DNA from 2 places in the Kurthia sp. 11kri321 genome. Region 1 is predicted to be linked to the other one. Evidence: riboswitches for the same ligand, from Rfam matches in the RefSeq annotation. Region 1 holds a riboswitch; the other holds the start of a gene.
What was found. Region 1 has a riboswitch for S-adenosylmethionine ahead of ASO14_RS03340 (methionine ABC transporter ATP-binding protein). Riboswitches for the same ligand answer to the same signal wherever they lie in the genome.

Region 2: another riboswitch for S-adenosylmethionine. It lies ahead of metA (homoserine O-acetyltransferase MetA); the one in region 1 lies ahead of ASO14_RS03340 (methionine ABC transporter ATP-binding protein).

What each region holds. Positions count from the first base shown of each region.
Region 1 covers NZ_CP013217.1:639,098-643,317, forward strand. The annotation lists gene ASO14_RS03320 (arsenate reductase family protein) at 70-429, shown strand; gene gcvH (glycine cleavage system protein GcvH) at 512-892, shown strand; gene ASO14_RS03330 (toprim domain-containing protein) at 1,111-1,464, shown strand; gene ASO14_RS03335 (thioredoxin family protein) at 1,470-1,778, shown strand; SAM riboswitch class I at 1,836-1,945, shown strand; gene ASO14_RS03340 (methionine ABC transporter ATP-binding protein) at 2,040-3,065, shown strand; gene ASO14_RS03345 (methionine ABC transporter permease) at 3,058-3,735, shown strand; gene ASO14_RS03350 (MetQ/NlpA family ABC transporter substrate-binding protein) at 3,760-4,220, shown strand, end outside.
Region 2 covers NZ_CP013217.1:1,608,016-1,612,235, forward strand. The annotation lists gene ASO14_RS08300 (elongation factor G) at 1-1,014, opposite strand, end outside; gene metA (homoserine O-acetyltransferase MetA) at 1,120-2,028, opposite strand; SAM riboswitch class I at 2,100-2,212, opposite strand; gene ASO14_RS08310 (aminotransferase class I/II-fold pyridoxal phosphate-dependent enzyme) at 2,376-3,536, shown strand; gene ASO14_RS08315 (amino acid permease) at 3,584-4,220, opposite strand, start outside.

The DNA of each region.
Region 1 (4,220 bases):
GAAATAGGTTGCACCTTTTCTAATAGATTTATACAATAAGGATATTCAATAAGAATGGAGTGAATGATCGTGACAATCACTGTGTATCATTATCCAAAATGTACAACTTGTAAAAAAGCAATTGCTTGGTTAAAGGCAGAAGGCGTTGCATTTGATACAAAAGATCTTGTGACAGAAACACCAACAGCTGAAGAAATAAAAGAGATGCAAGAAAAAAGTGGTTTACCGCTTAAAAAATTCTTTAATACATCGGGTATGAAATATCGGGAGTTAGGATTAAAAGATCGTTTGGCAGAAATGTCAGAATCCGAACAATTAGAGTTATTAGCAAGCGATGGCATGTTGATTAAACGCCCAATTACGTACGATGGAGAGCGTGTCACAGTCGGCTTCAATGAAAATAAATTTATTGAAAATTGGAAAAAATAACTAAAATGACTTGTATTTGCAGAAAAAATATGTAACACTATAGATGAAATTAACATTACATATTTCATGGAGGGGTAAAAAAATGAGCATTCCAACTAATTTACGTTATTCAAAAGAGCATGAGTGGGTTTTACAAGAAGACGGTACAGTACGTATCGGTATTACAGAATTTGCACAATCTGAACTAGGTGACATCGTATTCGTTGAACTACCATCTGTAGGCGATGAATTAACAATCGATCAACCATTCGGTAGCGTTGAGTCTGTAAAAACAGTTTCTGAGCTATATGCACCACTTTCAGGTGAAGTAGTAGAAGTAAATGAGGAGTTAGAAGATAGCCCAGAGCTAGTAAACGAATCACCTTACGAAAAAGCTTGGATGGTTGTCGTAAAACCTTCTGACGCTGCACAACTAGAAGCTTTATTAACTGCTGAACAATATGAAGAAGTAGTCGCAGGTTAATAGCACCCCTTTCATGTAGGTGCGCGTTTTCATGCCGATTTGATTAGAAGACACTGATTTCAGTTGTCTTCTTTTTTTTATTTTTTGTAAAGTATGTAAAGTTTTTTCTATGCGCTTTTTTTATAAGCACTATTCCTACAAAAATATACCGAAAATATGGTATAAATAAAGTAAGAAAGAACAGAAAAAAGAATAAGGAATCAGATGGGATGGTGTGTATGAAGATTATTGAGAAAGTCCTCATTGTAGAAGGTAGACAAGATTGTTTACAGTTAAAGCCTATTTTGAATGAACCTGTTGAGATTGTCTGTACAAACGGAACCGTAAGTCCTCATCGTTTAGATGAACTATTACAACCTTATGAGAGTTGTGATTTTTATGCATTTTTCGATGCAGATGATATGGGCGAGAAACTTCGTAAGCTTGTACAACAAGAATATCCCAATACACATCATCTTTATACATTACCGCGTTACGGTGGTGTTGAACGCACGCCGCGTTATCATTTAGCAAAAGTGTTACAAGGAGCTAAATTTAAGATTAAGTCAGGTTACTTATTAGATAAAGGATGACAATAATGCAAGAATGGACACGTGAACAATGGGAAGAGCAAGTGAAGTCCCAAGAAAAAACAGCTTTTTACCTCTATACACCAATGTGTGGGACTTGCCAAGTTGCATCAAGAATGATGGATGTAACGGAGCAAGCAATCGAACATGTTTCAATGGGAAAAGCCAACTTAAATTATATGGAGCAATTAGCGTATGACTTTGAAATTGAAAGTGTACCTTGCCTTCTTATTACGCAAAATGGCGAGTTAGTAGAGAAAATTTATGCCTTTCAGTCAGTACCACATTTATTTGAAAAAATTTTAAAGAAGTATTGACCTTTCAATTTAGAAGTGATAAAGTATCTACAATAACTAAATGAACTTAATTCGTTGCTCTTATAAAGAGAGGTGGAGGGAAGTGCCCTATGAAGCCCGGCAACCATCACATTATGTGAAAAGGTGCCAATTCACGCAAGGACTGTATGGTCTTTGAGAGATGAGAGAACGGTTTAGCATATTTTATGATGTTTAAACCCTTCTGTTGTCTGACAGAAGGGGTTTTTTTATGAATAAAGTTCGAAAAAGGTGGGAAACAATTTGATTCAACTCAGCAATGTGACAAAACAATATAAAACTTCAAATGGTCCCCTCACAGCTGTCGATCAAGTAAACTTAACTATCCAAGATGGTGAAATCTTCGGTATTATCGGTTACAGTGGTGCTGGTAAGAGTACGATGATTCGTTTATTTAATGGCTTAGAGAAACCAACAAGTGGTTCTGTAATTGTAAATGGTGAAGATATTTCAAAAATTAAAGGCGCTAAACTTCGTGCAGCACGTCATAAAATTAGTATGGTATTCCAACATTTCAATCTACTTTGGTCAAGAACAGTAGAAGAGAATATCGCTTTTCCTTTAGAAATTGCAGGTATTGATTCAGCTGCGAAAAAGAAGAAAGTAGCTGAATTAATTGAACTTGTTGGGTTAACAGGACGCGAAAAGGCTTATCCATCACAATTATCAGGTGGTCAAAAACAACGTGTAGGGATTGCGCGTGCACTTGCAAATGACCCAGAAGTATTACTCTGTGATGAAGCTACATCAGCATTAGACCCTGAAACAACGGATTCAATTTTAGACTTATTACGCAGTGTAAATGAAAAACTCGGTATTACGATTATTTTAATTACACATGAGATGCACGTTATTCGTAAAATCTGTCATCGTGTAGCCGTAATGGAGCAAGGGAAAGTCGTAGAAGAAGGCGATGTTCTTCAAGTATTCGACGCACCACAAGCACCTGTTACACAACGATTCGTTCAACAAGTAACGAATACAGTAGGGCAACAAGAGTCGATTGAACAAATTAAAGAACAATACCAACATGGAAAGTTAATTAAATTATTCTTTGTCGGCTCAAAAACAGAGCAACCGATTATGACACAACTCATTCGTCAGTTTAATGTCGATGTAAATATTGTACATGGCAATATATCTCCGACAAAAAGTGGTCCATACGGTACGTTAATCGTACAACTTGCTGGAACAGATGAAGAAGTTGAAAAGGCAGTAGCTTATTTAACTGCTGAAGGAATTAAGTCGGAGGTGATGTCACATGAATAATGAGGCAACAGGATTATTCCCAAATGTTGATTGGGAAGGAATGTGGCAAGCCACGCTAGAAACACTTTATATGACAGGTGTTTCAACAATTATTACATTTATTTTAGGTCTAGTGCTAGGGATTATTTTATTCTTAACAGCACCGCACCAATTATGGGCGAATAAGGTTGTGAACTTTTTAACAGGAGCAATCGTGAATATTTTCCGTTCGATTCCGTTCGTTATTTTAGTTATCTTATTAATTCCATTTACAATTTTCTTAATGGGAACAATGCGTGGTGCAAATGCAGCATTACCAGCACTTATTATCGGTGCTGCACCATTCTATGCACGTATGGTATTGATTGCATTAAAAGAGATTGATCGTGGTGTGATTGAAGCAGCTCGTTCAATGGGAGCAACAACAGGAACAATCATTTGGAAAGTACTCATTCCAGAGTCTTTACCAGCGTTAATTTCAGGGATTACAGTGACGGCAGTTGCTTTAGTAGGTTATACAGCGATGGCGGGCATCATTGGTGCGGGTGGTCTAGGTTACCTAGCCTTCCAAGATGGTTTCCAACGTAGTCAAAACGACGTAACATTCGTCGCAACAGTATTGGTATTAGTTGTTGTATTCATCATTCAATTCATTGGAGATTTGATTACAGCAAAAATTGATAAACGATAAAGCAAAGAAAAGGGGAAATGAATCATGAAAACATCAAAAAAATTAGTAGCAGGTCTTTTAACAGCAGCACTAGCACTTAGTTTAGCAGCATGTGGTTCTTCAGAAAAATCAGGAGACGGCGATGAAAAAGTAATTAAAATCGGTGCTTCAAACGTACCACACGCTAAAATTCTTGAACAAGCAGAACCAATTCTTGAAAAAGAAGGCATTAAATTAGAAATCGAACCATACCAAGATTACATCTTACCGAATAAAGATTTAGATTCAAAAGATTTAGATGCGAACTTCTTCCAACACATTCCTTATTTAGAAGATCAAATCAAATCAAATGGTTATGATTTTGAAAGTGCTGGTGGCGTACACATCGAGCCAATCGGTATCTACTCTCAAAAGTATAAAAAATTAGAAGACCTTCCTAAAGGCGCGACAATTCTAGTATCAAACTCTGTAGCAGACCAAGGTCGTATTTTAACATTACTTGAAGC
Region 2 (4,220 bases), 970 kb from region 1:
TTTTGGATGTAAGGCGCCTTCATAAACAATTTGTGTGCGCATCGTTGGACGCAAATCTATTTCATAAGAAGGCGTAAATTCACCTACTCCCATACCAACTGTTGCTTCTTTCAAACCAATTACCGCTACCGTATCACCTGCTTCCGCTCGCTGTAATTCCTCAAATTTTTTACCGTGATATTTACGAATTTGTGTGATTTTAAACCAATTCCCACCACAGCGTACATCGTCTCTTACTTTCAACGAACCTTGATGAATTTTTATAAAAGCCATACGTTGATTTTGTTCAATGTGACGAATTTTATAAATCATTCCTTGTAACTCTCCCGATTTATGCTGTGGCTGGAGCAATGTATCTAGCACTTCTAATGCAAAATCGATGCCTTCATCTTTTAATGCTGAGCCATATAAAATCGGTGAAAGTTCTTGTACCATGAAAGCTTTTGAAAGCCTTTTTTGCCATTCGCTTTCGGATAAACTTTCTTCTAAATAGTCTTCTAAATATTGCTCATCTCGTCCTGCAAATTCTTCTATTCCTGTTGCCCAGTCATGAAATGGTAGTGCATATTCCATTAATTCTTGTTGAATTTCTTCTGTCACTGTTGCTGCATTGGCACTAATTAAATCCATTTTATTAACGAAAAACAGTGTAGGAATACGATATTTTCTTAGTAAACGATAAACTGTTTCTGTATGTCCCTGTACACCGTCTGTTCCATTTAATAGAAGAATTGCCCCATCCAGTGCCATAATCGAACGCTCCATCTCTGCCGCGAAGTCGACATGTCCTGGTGTATCAATCACCGTATAATCATTTTCTCGATATGTAAAAGTGGCCTGTTCCGCAAAAACGGTAATGCCACGCTGTTGTTCAATCTCATGCAAATCTAAATGTGCATTTTGATGATCGACACGCCCAATGGTGCGAATACTTTTCGTATGAAAAAGTAATTGCTCTGAAAAGGTGGTCTTCCCTGCATCTACATGTGCTAAAATGCCAATTGTTTTCTTCATTGTCTTTCCTCATTTCTTATCAAAGCGTCTCTACTATGAATTATATCATGTCCAATAATAAAACCATCTTCTTTCGAATATACACGAAAAAAGATGGTTTGCTGTTTATTCCCATTCATACGGTGTTTCTTGGTACACATAGTAATTCAACCAATTGGAGAATAATAGATGCGTGTGTGAACGCCAACGATTCAACGGTTTTTTCGTTGGGTCGTCGTTCGGGAAATAGTGTTTTGGTACTTGCGGTTCGATGCCCTTTGCAACATCACGGTCATATTCTTGCTTTAATGTATCTGCATCATATTCTAAATGACCTGTAATCATAATTTGTTTTTCATCACGCGATACGATAATAAATGCCCCTGCTTCGTCTGATTCAGACACGAGTTCTAAATCAGGATGGTTTAAAATAGCCTCTCTTGAAACAGAGGTATTACGTGAATGTGGTGCTGTATATACATCATTAAATCCGCGAATTAACTTAACGGTACTATCATGCACGATGTGATCGAACACACCCGAACATTTTGACGGTAATGTATATTTTCCAATACCATAATGATAGTAGAGTGCCGCTTGTGCGCCCCAACAGATATTCAAAACAGACGTGACATTTGTTTTCGTCCATTCCATAATCTCGACCATCTCATCCCAAAAATCAACTTCATGGAATTCAAATAATTCAATTGGCGCTCCTGTAATAATCATACCGTCAAATTTACGGTGTTTTACATGTTCAAACGTCGTATAAAATGACTCTAAATGATTTTTACTAACATTTTTTGATTCATGTGTCGCCGTATTTAAAAACGTAACATTCACTTGAAGTGGTGTATTTCCTAAAAGACGTAGTAGTTGTAACTCGGTCTTTTCTTTTTCAGGCATTAAGTTAAAAATTAAAATATTTAACGGACGAATGTTCTGGCTTGTCGAACGCACTTCGTCCATAATGAAAATCTTTTCCTCTTTTAAAATTTCAGTTGCTGGTAGCCCACTTGGTATATTGATTGGCATGATGAAACTCCCCCTTTAATATAAAAAAACCTCACTCTTTGATAAGAATGAGGCTACACATATGTATCCGACTCTTATCTATCAGAAGCATAATGGAGCTTCTGTAGGAATTAGCACCTTTCTGTTTTAAACAGAGGTTGCTGAAGCGTCATCGGGCCATTCCCTCGGCTTCTCTTGATAAGACAATATTGAATTATTAACTATCATAGCAGAACCATCCTTTAATAGCAAACATTTCTGATAATTCAATAAAATCTCTCGTTAAAAAACGTAAATAGTGTTTTTAGTCAAATGCAATATGGTAAAATAAAGAAGAAATAAGCGAATTAAAGGAGTGACACAACATGATGACGATGCATCGTTCAACATTAATGAATCAATTTCCGAAAGCCATTTTCGGTAGTTTAAAAGCTGCTGCAAAAAAGAAAGCGGCAACAGGCACAAAAATTATTGATTTAAGTTTGGGAAGTCCTGACTTACCACCTGCTCAAATTGTGCGAGAAGAATTAGCAAAACAAGCTGAAAAGGCTGATAGTTATGGCTATACACTCGGTGGAACGGAGCGATTCCATGAAGCAGTTGCCAACTATTATCAACGTCGTAGTGGTGTTGAACTAAATCCACAAACAGAGATCATTCAAACGATGGGTTCTCAGGAAGGACTTGTACACTTACCGCTCGCATTTTGTGATCCAGGAGACATTGTACTCACAACGGACCCTGCCTATGTAGCTTATGCTGCAGGGATTCACCTCGCAAAATGTGAAGCGTATGCGATGCCATTAACAGCTGAACATCAGTTTTTACCTGATTTTGATGCCATTCCAGAAGATATTTGTGCACGCGCGAAAATGCTCATTTTAAATCTTCCAGGGAATCCCGTTCCAGCAATGCCTTCTATCGCATTCTTTGAAAAGGCGATTGCTTTTGCGAAAAAACATAACTTAATCGTCATTCACGATGCCGCCTACTCAGAATTCTATTTTGAAGGTACAAAGCCGCTTAGCTTTTTAGAAGTACCCGGTGCAAAAGAAGTGGGTGTCGAGATTAATTCACTTTCTAAGAGTTTTAGCCTTGCAGGTGCCCGTATTGCGTATATCGTTGGAAACGCTTCCACCATTGAAACATTGGGCGAACTCAAATCACACCTTGATTATGGTACATTCCGCCCAATTCAAGATGCGGCATGTGTTGCACTCGACAATGCGGAAGCAATTACAGATGAACTGCGCATCATTTTTTCAACACGTCATCGTGTACTATCAGAAGGTCTTGAAGCAATTGGTTGGGAACTCGCACCATCTGCTGGTGGTATGTTCGTTTATGCGAAGTATCCGCAACAACAGATGGATGACAAAGAATTTGTCTATCATGTTATTGAACAAACAGGCGTTGTACTTGTACCCGGTTCGATCTTCGGTGCATCGGGTAGAAACCATGTACGCATCGCACTCGTTCAAGATGAAAAACTATTACAAGAAGCTGTTTCAAGACTCGCAACTTTATAAACAGAAAAAGTCTGAATCCCATCATCAATAAGGATTCAGACTTTTTATTATTCAAGCGGTGTTTCAGGTTCTGGTTGTAACAGGTCAACAGGTGCTTTTTTACGTTGTGTAAAGTAATACATAAGCATGACTGCCGCTACAATGACTGCTGTAAAGAGAATTTGAGAGCGCATACTTGGAATGAAGAACATCGCTACAGCAAGTCCTCCTACCATAATCATCGTACCAATTGTTAAATACGGGAATAACCACATGCGTAATACAAGTTCATGTTCTGTCCCCTCTTTAATCGCACGACGGCGCATAACAAGCTGAGAAGCTGCAATGATGAAATACATAATTAATGTAATCGCTGAACATGAATTGACTAAGAACATGAATACCGCTTCTGGCGATACATAATTCATAATTACGGCAATATACGAGAAGAATGTACTTGCTAAAATCGCATAAACAGGTGCGCCGCGCTTATTCAACTTTAAGAAAATTTTCGGTGCTTGTCCTTCTTCTGCTAAAGCAAAAGACATACGAGATGTTGCATACAGTGCTGAATTCAGACAAGATAATACAGCAGTTAAAACGACAAAGTTCATAATTTGCGCTGCTGCTGGAATACCGACATAGTCGAGTACTGCAACGTAAGGACTTGTTAAAATACTCGATGAATCCCATGGAAGCAACGTC